3 regions of the Kribbella sp. NPDC104740 genome follow, and region 1 is predicted to be linked to each of the others. Evidence: riboswitches for the same ligand, from Rfam matches in the RefSeq annotation. Region 1 holds a riboswitch; each other region holds the start of a gene.
The links. Region 1 has a riboswitch for glycine ahead of gcvP (aminomethyl-transferring glycine dehydrogenase). Riboswitches for the same ligand answer to the same signal wherever they lie in the genome.
Positions count from the first base shown of each region.

Region 1 (4,288 bases):
AGACGTTGCGGTCCTCGTTGCGCTGATTCGATTCCTTCTGGGCCCGGTGGTACCCGCGGATCGCCAGCAGGCCGGCCAGCTCGCCCTGCGAGCCGGCGTTCGGCTGGATCGAGACCTTGGCGTACCCGGTGACCTCGGCCAGCCAGCGCTCCAGCTGACCGATCAGCGTCACGTACCCGGCGGCGTCCTCGATCGGCGCGAACGGGTGCAGGTCGGCGAACTCGGGCCAGGTGACCGCTTCCATCTCGGTGGTCGCGTTCAGCTTCATCGTGCAGGAGCCGAGCGGAATCATGCCGCGGTCGAGCGCGTAGTCGTAGTCCGACAGCTTGCGCAGGTAGCGCAGCATCGCGGTCTCGGACCGGTGCGTGTTGAAGACCGGGTGGGTCAGGTAGTCCGACGTCCGGGCCACGGCCTCGGACAGGTTCCCGCCGCCGAGCGCGGCGTCGTACCGGACGCCGAACGAGCGGCAGACCCGGCCGAGCGCGGCGGCGTCGGTCTTCTCGTCGCAGGAGATCCCGACGTGGTCGGCGTCGACCAGGCGCAGCCAGATCCCGTTCTGCCGGGCGGTGTCGACGACGTCGGCGGCGCGACCGGGGACGCGGGCCAGGACGGTGTCGAAGAACTGCTCGTGCACGACCTCGACGCCACCGGCGCGCAGCGAGGCGGCCAGGCTGTCGGCGTTCGCGTGCACGCGCTCGGCGATCGCCTTCAGTCCGTCCGGGCCGTGGTAGACGGCGTACATGGACGCGACGACGGCGAGCAGGACCTGAGCCGTACAGATGTTGGACGTCGCCTTCTCGCGACGGATGTGCTGCTCACGGGTCTGCAGGGCCAGCCGGTACGCCGGCGCGCCGTCGGCATCGACCGAGACGCCGACGAGGCGACCGGGCAACGACCGCTCGAGACCGGCCCGGACCGACATGAAGCCGGCGTGCGGACCGCCGTAGAACAAGGGGACTCCGAAGCGCTGCGAGGACCCGACGACGATGTCGGCGCCGGCCTCACCCGGTGCCTCCAGCAACGTCAGCGCGAGCAGGTCGGAGGCGACGGCAACCAGCGTCTCGCGCTCGTGCGCCGCCGTGACCAGCGGCTTCAGGTCGCGGACGACGCCGCCGGAGCCCGGGTACTGGACCAGGAAACCGAAGAAGTCACCCTCGGGCAGACCGCGAGTGGTGTCGGCGACGACGACCTCGATGCCGAGCGCCTCGGCGCGGGTCTCGACCACCGCGATCGTCTGCGCGAAGCAGTCGGCGTCGACCAGGAAGCGGTTGCTCTTGGCCCCTCCAGCCGACGACCGCCGGTTCGACCGGTGCGCCAGCGTCATCGCCTCGGCGGCCGCGGTGCCCTCGTCGAGCAGCGACGCGTTCGCGGTCGGCAGGCCGGTCAGGTCCGACACGACGGTCTGGAAGTTCAGCAGCGCCTCCAGCCGGCCCTGCGAGATCTCCGGCTGGTACGGCGTGTACGCCGTGTACCAGGCCGGGTTCTCGACCAGGCGGCGGACGATCACCGACGGGGTGAAGGTTCCGTAGTAGCCCTGGCCGATCATCGAGGTGGCGACGTTGTTGCGGCCGGCCAGCCGGCGGAGCTCGGTCAGCGCGTCGACCTCGGAGGCCGGCTCGGGCAGCCGGAGCGGCTCGGCCGAGCGGATCGAGGCCGGGACCGCGGCGTCGACCAGCGCGTCGACGTCGGCGTAGCCGAGGGTCTGCACCATCCGGGCCACCTCGTCGGCCCGCGGACCGATGTGGCGGTCGGCGAAGGTTGCTGAGATTTCAGTCATCAAGAGGCTCCGTTGCTGGCTGTCGCTTCCGGTGGCCTCCCCCTCTGTCACGCACGGCAGCACGCTTCAGAGTCGCCTGACGCACCCGGTCCATGGGCCTGAGAGGTTCCGGGGAGGAATTGCCCCTTCGGCGCCCGTCGTACGGGTCTCTCCCGAGTGCGGTGAACAGCTAGAGAGCAGCGTACCTCAGCCGGTCATCCGGGCGCGGCGACGGGCAGCGAGCTCGTCGTTCGCGTGCGGGCCGGACTCCTCGTCGTGGCCGTCGGCGCGCTCGGTCGGCAGCTCCGACAACGAGCCCTCGACCTCCCGCCAGACGCCACCGAGCGCGATCCCGAAGACCCCCTGGCCGCCGGCCAGCAGGTCGATCACCTCGTCCGGCGAGGTGCACATGTAGACCGAGGCGCCGTCGCTCATCAGCGTGATCTGGGTCAGGTCGTCGATGCCGCGCTTGCTCAGGTGGGCGATCGCGGTGCGGATCTGCTGCAGCGAGATGCCGGCGTCGAGCAGGCGCTTGATCACCTTGAGCAGCAGCACGTCGCGGAAGCCGTACAACCGCTGGGTGCCGGAGCCGGTGGCCGGGCGGACCGACGGCGAGACCAGGCCGGTACGGGCCCAGTAGTCGAGCTGACGGTACGTGATCCCCGCGGCGGCGCAGGCGGTCGGGCCACGGAAGCCGACATCCTCCGGCATCGGGCGCAGGTCGTCGTCGAAGAGCAGGCCTTGCACCCCCGCTGCGGCGGCCGCGTCGGCGCGTGCTTCGGACGCCTGCTGCGCCGTCAGATCAGTGTCGCCGGTGCGTGTCACGCCTGAGCCTCCCTGGGTACCGACTGGAACGGACTACATCCGTGGAGTTACAACTCCTCACAACTCCTTCAAGGTAAGCCGCCGACTTGACCCGGTCAACGACAACCGCTCCGAGCCGAAAGCGTGTCGCGACTCCGGGCCGAATTGTTACCAACCCGGCCTTGTACCAGAGACACCAAATTTGCGGGTCCCGGTGAAGGCTCGAGCGCGGCCTCAGGACTTGTCGAAGTCCTCCGGGGAGACCTGGTCGAGGAACTCGCGGAAGCGCTCCACTTCCTCTTCCTCCTCCACCTCGTCGGCCTCGTCGTTCTCACTCTCCGGGACCGGTACGCCGGCCTCGGCGAGGATCTCCTCGCTGCAGAACACCGGCGTGCCGGTGCGCAGCGCGAGCGCGATCGAGTCCGACGGGCGGGCGGAGATCTCGGTCTTGTCGTCGAAGACCAGGATCGCCTCGAACACCCCGTCGGTCAGGTTCACGATCCGGACCTGGGTCAGGGTGTGACCCAGGACACGGATCACCTCGGCGAAGATGTCGTGGGTGAGCGGCCGCGGCGGCTCCATCCCCTGCTGCGCGAACGCGATCGCGCTGGCCTCGGCCGCACCGATCCAGATCGGCAGGTACCGCTCACCGCCGACCTCCCGGAGCAGCACGATCGGCTGACTCGAGGGCATCTCGACCCGGACTCCGATTACGTCGACTTCGCGCACACCCTCAGCCTACTCCGCGACGCCGACACAAGCTGGCCGACGTACGGTCAACGGCTGAGCCGCGACCTGACGAGTGCGGCGTGCAACCGTACGGCGAGCGCAGCCAGCTCCTGCGTCTTGTCGTCCCGGCGAGGCCCGGCGACCTGTTCGATGAGCCCGACCTCGCGGTCGGCCGCCGTCCGGAACGGGCGCAGGTGCCGCGGCTCCACGCCGTACCGGCCGAACTCGGCGGCCGCCTTCGCGACCAGGATCGCGTCGCCGTCGTAGTGGTTGCCGCGAGCCACCACCAGCTGGTGGCTCTCCAACTGCTCCAGCAACTCAGCCGAGATCCCGGCCGCGACGCGCAGCTCCTCACGCGTCAGCTTCAACTCGGTGCGGTCGGCACCGAAGTCCTCCGCCACCGGCAGACCCGCAGGCTCGACCGCCGCAGGTGCCGCCGGACGACCACCGGGTGTCGGCCGCAGCCCGCGGTCCATGGCGCCGAGGTGTTCCTTGATCACCTTCAGCGGCAGGTACTGGTCGCGCTGCGCGGTCAGGACGTAGCGCAGCCGCTCGATGTCGGCCGCGCTGAACTTGCGGTACCCGGACGCGGTCCGGGCCGGCGTCACCAGTCCCTCGGCCTCGAGGAAGCGGAGCTTGGAGATGGTGACGTCGGCGAACTCGGCCTGCAGGACCTGCAGCACCGCTCCGATGCTGCTTCCTCCGGCGTCAGCCTCAGGCCTGGCCACTGGCGTAGTAGACGAGCCGGTACTTGCCGATCTGGACCTCGTCACCGTTGTTCAGCGCGACCTCGTCGATCCGGTCGCGGTTCACGTAGGTGCCGTTCAGGCTGCCGACGTCGCGGACCTTGACCCCGGCCGGGTCGCGGCGGAACTCCGCGTGCCGGCGCGAGACGGTGACGTCGTCGAGGAAGATGTCGCTGTCGGGGTGCCGGCCGGCGGTGACCACGTCGACGTCGAGCAGGAACCGGCTGCCCGCGTTCGGGCCGCGCTGGACGAT
Region 1 is NZ_JBVJNV010000006.1:182,707-186,994, reverse strand. It holds gene gcvP (aminomethyl-transferring glycine dehydrogenase) at 1-1,777, opposite strand, end outside; glycine riboswitch at 1,854-1,942, opposite strand; gene ACZ6Z4_RS28935 (MerR family transcriptional regulator) at 1,964-2,581, opposite strand; gene ACZ6Z4_RS28930 (bifunctional nuclease family protein) at 2,795-3,289, opposite strand; gene ftsR (transcriptional regulator FtsR) at 3,337-3,972, opposite strand; gene ACZ6Z4_RS28920 (FHA domain-containing protein) at 4,004-4,288, opposite strand, start outside.

Region 2 (4,288 bases), on a different contig from region 1:
CGGTCGGCGGCGGGCTCTGGTCCAGCTTGTCGAGCAGGTCGGCCAGTCGGGCCCAGTCGGGTCCGTAGAACGTCCGGAACGTCACGAAGCTCAGCTGGAACGCGTTGATCGGGTACGCCGGGCGCTGTGGGTCCGGCAGGTCACCACGATCGGCTCTGGCGATCAGTCGATCCCACAGGACGTGGATGTCCTGGCCGTGCAGGGAGCAGGTCGTCGCCGTCGTACACCACTTCACGAACTCGTCGAACGAGTCCTGCCCGGCCCATGCCTGCTCGTCGAGGAACTCGCCGGTGGACGCGGGCCCGTGGTCGAACACGCTCTCCAGCACGAGCGCGCGGACCCGCCGCGGGTAGCGCTCGGCGTACTGCTGGCCGAGCAGCGTCCCGTACGAGCTGCCGTGGAAGGAGATCCGGGACTCGCCCAGTGCGGCCCGGATCGCGTCGACGTCGCGGACGGTCTGCAGCATGTCGAGGTGGTCGTAGACCGGGCCGGTGTTCTTCCGGCAGTCTGCTGCGAGCTCGCGGTTGTAGGTGATGGTGTCGTCGAAGTCCTGCTGGCTCTGGAGGATCGGCGACGGCTGGCGGGCGACCAGCGCGGCCGAGCACTTCACGGCGTTGCTCCGGGCGACACCGCGCGGGTCGAAGCTGACGATGTCGAAGCGGTCCTCGAGCTGCCGGCTGAAGCGGCTCATCCCGGTCCGGATCCGGTCGACGCCGGAGTCGCCGGGTCCGCCCGGTCCGAACACCAGTACGCCGACTCGCTGCTGCTGGGCCTTCCGGCGGGCGACCGCGAGCTCGAAGGTGCCTGCGGACGGATGGTTCCAGTCGATCGGGACGGTGAGCGTCGCGCACTCGGAGCCGGGGAGCAGGGCGATCTCCTCCGGTGTGTCGCCCGGCTCGGGCGCGCAGGCCGACCAGCTCAACGGACGCGAGGCGGCTAGCTGGACGGGCGGCTCCGCGGCCGGCTCGGCGGCCGGGGCAGCGGCAGTGGCGGGGACGGTCAGCGTGGCCAGAACGACGGCCAGGGCGGCACACCAAACACTTTGTCTCTTCACGCTTCGATCCTTGGCCGCCCGGACCCTGACCGGCATCCGGCAGCGCCCCCGAGCCGACCCCGGGGTTGGAGCTGCTTGTTAGGGTCACTGGTCTGATGACCGAGACTGTTGCAGCCGTGGACGCGCCGGCTGGTTCCAAGCATGCGACCTGGTTCCGGGTGGTGGCGATCGCCGAGGCGATCTCGTGGACCGGGCTGCTGATCGGGATGCTGTTCAAGTACGTGCTGTCCGACAACGAGATCGGCGTCCAGGTCTTCGGGCCGATCCACGGCGGCATCTTCGTCGCCTACGTGCTGACCGTCGCGGTCGTCCGCAAGCCGCTGCGCTGGAGCTGGCCGACCACGCTGCTGGCGCTGGCGGCAAGCGTTCCCCCGCTGTTCACCTGGTTCTTCGAGCTGTGGGCGGCCCGGACCGACCGCCTGGGCTGACCGCGCCCGGCCGGATTGACGAGTACGGCCGGGCCGCCGTACCGTCGCGATCGTCAGCAGCACCCGCCGTATGAACCCGTGCGGGAGAGACCCAGGCCCGACCTGGGCGCCGTAGGAGCAACTCTCCCCAAGAATCTCTCAGGCACCCTCACCGCACGGGCGAGGCACCTCTGGAAGGCAGCACGCCCAACAGAGCGGGGAGGCACACCGATCGGTCAACGAAGACCGGAAGGAACCTCCAGATGGCGATCAGCGTTTTCGACCTGTTCAGTATCGGGATCGGCCCGTCGAGCTCCCACACCGTGGGACCGATGCGCGCCGCCCGCACCTTCGCCCTCGGCCTCGAGGCCGACGGGCTGCTCGACCGGACCACGGCCGTCGAGTCGCAGCTGTTCGGCTCGCTCGGCGCGACCGGGCACGGGCACGGCAGCAACAAGGCGGTCCTGCTCGGTCTCGAGGGCGAGGACCCCGAGACCGTCGACACCGGCTCGGTCGAGGACCGGGTCGCGGGGATCCGCGCGGCCGGGCGGATCCGGCTGGCCGGCCGGCAGGAGATCGCGTTCGACGAGAACACCCAGCTGGTGATGCACCGCCGCAAGGCGCTGCCCTACCACCCGAACGGGATGACCTTCGTCGCGCGCTCGGCCGACGGCGCCGTACTGCGGGAACGCACCTACTACTCGGTCGGCGGCGGGTTCGTCGTCGACGAGGACGCGGCCGCCGGCGACCGGATCGTGCCGGACCGGACGCCGCTGAAGTACCCGTTCCTGACCGGCGCCGAGCTGCTCGACCGGTGCCGCGAGTCCGGTCTCGCGATCAGCGAGGTGATGCTGCACAACGAGCTGGCCTGGCGCACCGAGCCGGAGATCCGATCCGGCCTGCTGCACATCTGGCAGGTGATGCAGGACTGCGTCGACGAGGGCTGCGAGACCGAGGGCGTGCTGCCCGGCGGCCTCAAGGTCCCGCGCCGCGCGCACGCGCTGCACCAGAAGCTGAGCAGCGACAAGTGGTCGGTCGACCCGCTCAAGGTGATGGACTGGGTGAACCTGTTCGCGCTCGCGGTGAACGAGCAGAACGCCTCCGGCGGCCGGATCGTCACCGCGCCGACGAACGGTGCCGCGGGCATCATTCCCGCTGTCCTGCACTACTACCGGCGGTTCGTCCCGGGCTCGTCCGACGACGGCGCCGTCCGGTTCCTGCTCGCCGCCGGCGCGATCGGCGTGCTCTACAAGGAGAACGCGTCGATCTCCGGCGCCGAGGTCGGCTGCCAGGGCGAGGTCGGGTCGGCCTGCTCGATGGCCGCCGCCGGGTTGTGCGAGGTGCTCGGCGGTACGCCGGAGCAGGTCGAGAACGCGGCCGAGATCGCGATGGAGCACAACCTCGGCCTGACCTGCGACCCGGTCGGCGGGCTGGTCCAGATCCCGTGCATCGAGCGGAACGCGATGGCCTCGGTGAAGGCGATCAACGCGGCCCGGATGGCGATGCACGGGGACGGGGTGCACGTGGTCACGCTGGACAAGGTGATCAAGACGATGCGCGAGACCGGCGCCGACATGAAGATCAAGTACAAGGAGACGTCACGAGGCGGCCTGGCCGTCAACGTGATCGAGTGCTGACGGGTTCCCCACGTGGGCGTTGTGACCGGCGCTGGGCAGCGTGACGACCTGGTCGTGCAGCGCTGACAGCTCGGCGTCGGTGTTCATCGGGTCCAGCTCACCCCGAGCCAGTACGACGTCCGCCTGCGCGTCGCGGAGCAGGCGGGCCATGTTCGGGGCGCCGACGCCGAACGCGCGGGGATCGAGCGCGAGCCGCCAGCGGCCGTCCTGCTCGCGCAGCCCGTGGTCGACGGCGTCGCTCGCGGGGTCGACCAGGCCCTGGAGACCGGAGATCTTCAGGTAGCGCTCGGCGGCGGCGTCGCGGGTGTCGAACCAGGTGACCGGCTTGGCGGCGAGTGCCGCGGTCCGGGCCAGGTCCTCGTCCGACCAGGTGACCTTGACGCCGAGGGCGATCACGCGGTCCACGCGGACGCCGTACCGGCCGCTGGCCAGCTCGAGGGCGATCACACCGCCCAGCGAGTGGCCGATCACGGTGCTGAGGTCGGGCAGGTTCTGGGCGACGGCGGCGGTGATCGACTCGAAGCTGTAGCTGTCGAGCGGGCCGGCGGTGCCGTGGCCGGGGAGGTCGGGGGAGTGGGCGGAAGTGGTCGGCCAGCCGTCCCAGACCCGGCGGGTCGCGCCGAGGCCGTGCAGCAGCAGGATTGTCATGCCGGGCAGTCTTCCCTGCCGGACAGATGACAAAAAGGGTGAAGATCGTTCCAAGACCTGTTTGAAACGTGTGAACACCCGCTACTGTGCCGGAACTGTGAGTCTGTTCTCCGAGGAAGAACAGGCAGCACCGCGCCGGACCCCGCTGAGGAGCAAGAGGGCCCGCCGTACCGCCGCCTGCATCGCCCTGCCCATCGGCCTGTACGCCGCCCTGGCCGTCGCCGGCCTGCTACCGCTGCCCGGTGGCGGGGACCCCGACGCGGTCAACCCGGTCGCAGGCCTCCCGGCCGTGGACCCGGCCGACCAGCGCTACCCGTACGTCGACGGCGACCCGCGCAGCCCGGTCGTCACGCCTACGCTCGCGCCCTCCACCGAGCCGTGGGGCGTCGGCCGCGGCGACGTCCAGCGCGAGGACCCGAGCGGCACCCACGCCGGCCGCCCGACCCCGGGCGCGCCGACGACGGTCCCGGCCGAGGACCCGAATCGGCGGCCGCTGCCGACGATCACCGCGCGGCCACCGGTCGTACCGACCCCGACGCCGA
Region 2 is NZ_JBVJNV010000003.1:528,485-532,772, reverse strand. It holds gene ACZ6Z4_RS18615 (alpha/beta hydrolase) at 1-1,054, opposite strand, end outside; gene ACZ6Z4_RS18610 (DUF3817 domain-containing protein) at 1,150-1,482, shown strand; glycine riboswitch at 1,554-1,646, shown strand; gene ACZ6Z4_RS18605 (L-serine ammonia-lyase) at 1,725-3,098, shown strand; gene ACZ6Z4_RS18600 (alpha/beta fold hydrolase) at 3,060-3,746, opposite strand; gene ACZ6Z4_RS18595 (hypothetical protein) at 3,844-4,288, shown strand, end outside.
Region 2: linked by a shared signal. The riboswitch ahead of ACZ6Z4_RS18605 (L-serine ammonia-lyase) and the one ahead of gcvP (aminomethyl-transferring glycine dehydrogenase) in region 1 are both predicted to bind glycine.

Region 3 (4,288 bases), on a different contig from region 1:
CGTCCTCGCTGTAGTGCTTCGCGGCGTTGGCCCACGCCGCGTCGGACACCCCACCCGCCGCGTCGGCGATCCGGGTGCCCTCCTCGGCCAGTTCGAGCGCGGCGCGCTCGGGCTCGGTGAACACCGTCGCCTCCCGCCAGGCCGCGACCAGGTTCAGCCGCTGCGCGGTCTCACCGGCGGCGACGGCGTCCTTGAAGTGCATGTCGGTGCAAAAACCGCAGCCGTTGATCTGGCTGGCACGCAGCTTCACCAACTCCTGCGTCGCCATCGGCAGGCTCGACTTCCCGACCGCGTGCCCGGCCGAGTTGATGTACTTCAGGACCTGACCGGCGAGCGGGTTGCTGTGCAGATCGATGCGGGCGTCCATCACGGGTCTCCTCAGAACGTTCGTCTGTTGTCACCCCTTTGACAGACGTCACCCCGGGGGTTGTGACAACGAGCTGGTGTGACCCACGTCTCGCTCACGGTGCCGAGGTTTGCGCGGTCCGGCGGCGCAGCAGACTCGGGGAAAGCCGCCGTTGGGAGTGCAGATGTCTCTGGACCACCATTTCGTCAGCAGCGTCGAGGTCAGCACGATCCGGTCCCGCTACCCGCGGACGATCGGCCGGAACGCCCGGTTGGGGAGTCACGGGGACGGTCCCGTCGACGAGGTCGTGGTCCTGCGGACCGACACCGGAAAGACCGGGTGGGGCCTCAAAGCCGGTCCGGTGCCCGACGTCATCGGGAAGTCGGTCGGGGAGCTGATCGACCCCGCGAGCGGCGTACGGGACGAGTCGTTGCGGGGGCTGGACTTCGCGCTGCACGATCTCGCGGGGCAGATCCTCGATCTGCCGGTGCACGCGATGCTGGGATCCAGAGGCAGTACGACGGTCGCCTGCTACGACGGCGCGATCTACTTCGCGGATCTCGACGGCCCGGGCGGTGTCGACGAGGTGCTGGCGCACTGCGCGGCCGACGACGCCGCGGGGTACCGGGCGTTCAAGCTGAAGATCGGGCGCGGGAACCGGTGGATGTCCCGGGCCGAAGGTGACGCGCGGGACATCGAGGTGACGCGGGCCGTGCGTTCGGCGTACCCGGAGCACCGGATTCTGGTGGATGCGAACGACGGGTACGACTGCGACGGCTTCCTCGAGTACTTGAAGGCGGTCGCGGACTGCGAGCTGTACTGGGTCGAGGAGCCGTTCCTCGACGACGCGGCTGATCTCGCACGCCTGAAGAAGCATCTGAACGGCTCGGGAACGCTGATCGCGGAGGGCGAGTCGAATCCCGACCTGGAGCCGCTGCTCGAGATCGCCGACCGTGGGGACATCGACGTCCTGCTGATGGACGTGGTCAGCTTCGGGCTGACCAGCTGGCGCCAGGTGATGCCCCGGGTGAGCTGCCAGGCGTCGCCGCACGCGTGGGGGCTCCCACTCAAGACCCTGTACGCCGCACAGCTGGCCGCGGGCCTCGGCAACGTCCCGACGGTCGAGGGCGTGCCCGGCGAGACGGTCGGCCTCGACACCAGCGCGTACGCGTGGGCGGACGGCAACCTCACCGTCCCCGACCGGCCTGGTTTCGGTCTGCAGCTGCCCTGACCCGAACGCGCCGCCGGTACGCGGCCGCCTTGCGCGCCCGGTGGCGGCCCGCTTAGGGTGCCAGCGACAACTGAACACGCTGATGATCCGCGGCGGGAGAATCCTGCCGCCGTGCAGGTGCCGTAGGAGCAAACCCTCCCCGGGAATCTCTCAGGCCCCCGTACCGCCGCGGTCAGGCAACTCTGGAAAGCAGCCGGTCGTCCGGCTCACCGACGGTGCAAGCGCAGGTCCCGGCGCGGAAACTCTCAGGTCCGATACAGAGCGGGGAGGAACCCTGATCGCGTGGCGCCTGCCACCCGGATTCTGGAGTTCCCATGCCCGACAAGTACACGGCGCTGCGCGCCCAGCACGAGCGCCTCGGCGCGAGCTTCACCGACTTCGGCGGCTGGCAGATGCCGCTCAAGTACCGCTCCGAGCTCGCCGAGCACCACGCCGTACGCCGGTCCGCCGGGCTCTTCGACCTGTCCCACATGGGTGAGGTCTGGGTGACCGGCCCGGACGCCGCGGCGTTCCTTGACCACGCGCTGGTCGGCAAGATCTCCGCGATGGCGCAGGGGAAGGCGAAGTACTCGCTGATCTGCGCCGAGGACGGCGGCGTGATCGACGACCTGATCACCTACCGGCGTCCGGACGCGTTCCTGGTCGTCCCGAACGCGGGCAACGCCGAGACCGTCGTCGCGGCGCTCGCCGAGCGTGCGAAGGACTTCGCCGTCACCGTCGACGACGCCTCGGCGCGGACGTCGCTGATCGCCGTCCAGGGCCCGAAGGCGGAGGCGATCCTGCTCCGCCTGGTCCCGGCTGACCAGCAGCAGCTCCTCACCGAGCTCAGGTACTACGCCGCCGTCGAGGTGACGCTTGCCGACCGCAACCTCCCGGTCGCGCGCACCGGCTACACCGGCGAGGACGGGTTCGAGATCTTCGTCGGCAACGACGACGCCGCCGAGGTCTGGCAGGCGATCGAGGCCGTCGCCGAGGATGGCGAGCTGACCCCGTGCGGTCTGGCCGCGCGCGACTCGCTGCGGCTCGAGGCCGGGATGCCGCTGTACGGCAACGAACTGTCGCGCGACGGCGACCCGTACGCCGCCGGGCTCGGCGGTGTCGTTGCGCTCAGCAAGGACTTCGTCGGCCGGGACGCCCTTGCCCAGCGCAAGGAAACGGGATCGGCCCGGAAGCTCGTCGGCCTGACCGGCGCCGGCCGGCGCGCGCCGCGCAGCCACTACCCGGTGCTCAAGGACGGTGTCGTGGTCGGCGAGATCACCTCCGGGCAGCCGAGCCCGACGCTCGGCGTACCGGTCGCTCTGGCCTACGTCGACGTCGAGCACGCCGAGCCGGGCACCGCACTGCACGTCGACCTGCGCGGGACGCCCGAGCCGTTCGAAGTGACCACCCTGCCCTTCTACCAGCGCCAGAAGTGAGGACCGAGATGCCCACCGTCAAGGCCGGCCTGCAGTACTCCGACGAGCACGAGTGGGTGGCCCGTGAGGACGCCGGCGTCGTTGCCGTCGGCATCTCCGCGATCGCCACCGACGCGCTCGGCGACATCGTCTACGTCGAGCTGCCCGAGGTCGGCGCGAGCGTGACCGCGGGGGACAGCTGCGGCGAGGTGGAGTCCACCAAGTCCGTCTCCGACCTGTACTCGCCGGTGACCGGCGAGATCGTCGAGGTCAACCCCGCGGTCGCCGACGACCCGGCCGCGATCAACGAGGACCCGTACGGCGTCTGGCTGTTCAAGGTGAACGCCACCGCCGACGGCCCGCTGCTGTCGGCCGAGGACTACGCGGCCAAGCACGGTGGTGAGCTGTGAGCGCCTTCCAGCAGGTCGTCGCCCCGAGCCTGAACGCGGACCTGGCCGACCTCGACCCGGAGATCGCGGTGAAGATCGCCGACGAGCTGACCCGGCAGCGCGACGGCCTGGAGATGATCGCCTCGGAGAACCACACCGCGGCCGCGGTGATGCAGGCCCAGGGCTCGGTGCTCACCAACAAGTACGCCGAGGGCTACCCGGGCCGCCGGTACTACGGCGGCTGCGAGCACGTCGACGTGATCGAGCAGCTCGCGATCGACCGGGTCAAGGCGCTGTTCGGGGCGGCGTACGCGAACGTGCAGCCGCACTCCGGTGCGCAGGCGAACGCGTCGGTGATGCACGCGCTGATCCGGCCCGGCGACACGATCATGGGCCTGAACCTGGCGCACGGCGGCCACCTGACGCACGGGATGAAGATCAACTTCTCCGGCCGCCTGTACGACGTGATCCCGTACCAGGTGAACGCCGACGACCACCGCGTCGACATGGCCGAGGTCGAGCGGCTGGCCCACGAGCACCAGCCGAAGCTGATCGTGGCCGGCTGGTCGGCGTACGCCCGGCAGTTGGACTTCGCCGAGTTCCGCCGGATCGCCGACGCGGTCGGTGCGTACCTGATGGTCGACATGGCGCACTTCGCCGGGCTGGTCGCGGCCGGGCTGCACCCGTCGCCGGTGCCGCACGCCCACGTGACGACGTCGACCACGCACAAGACGCTGGCGGGCCCGCGCGGCGGGATCATCCTGACCAACGACGCCGACCTGGCCAAGAAGATCAACTCGGCGGTGTTCCCCGGCCAGCAGGGCGGGCCGCTCGAGCACGTGATCGCGGGCAAGGCGGTCGCGTTCAAGATCGCCGCCTCGGAGGAGTTCCGCGAGCGCCAGGAACGCGTCCTCGCCGGCGCACGGAT
Region 3 is NZ_JBVJNV010000001.1:1,818,241-1,822,528, forward strand. It holds gene ACZ6Z4_RS08570 (carboxymuconolactone decarboxylase family protein) at 1-367, opposite strand, end outside; gene ACZ6Z4_RS08575 (mandelate racemase/muconate lactonizing enzyme family protein) at 531-1,577, shown strand; glycine riboswitch at 1,661-1,753, shown strand; glycine riboswitch at 1,754-1,847, shown strand; gene gcvT (glycine cleavage system aminomethyltransferase GcvT) at 1,892-2,992, shown strand; gene gcvH (glycine cleavage system protein GcvH) at 3,001-3,381, shown strand; gene glyA (serine hydroxymethyltransferase) at 3,378-4,288, shown strand, end outside.
Region 3: linked by a shared signal. The riboswitch ahead of gcvT (glycine cleavage system aminomethyltransferase GcvT) and the one ahead of gcvP (aminomethyl-transferring glycine dehydrogenase) in region 1 are both predicted to bind glycine.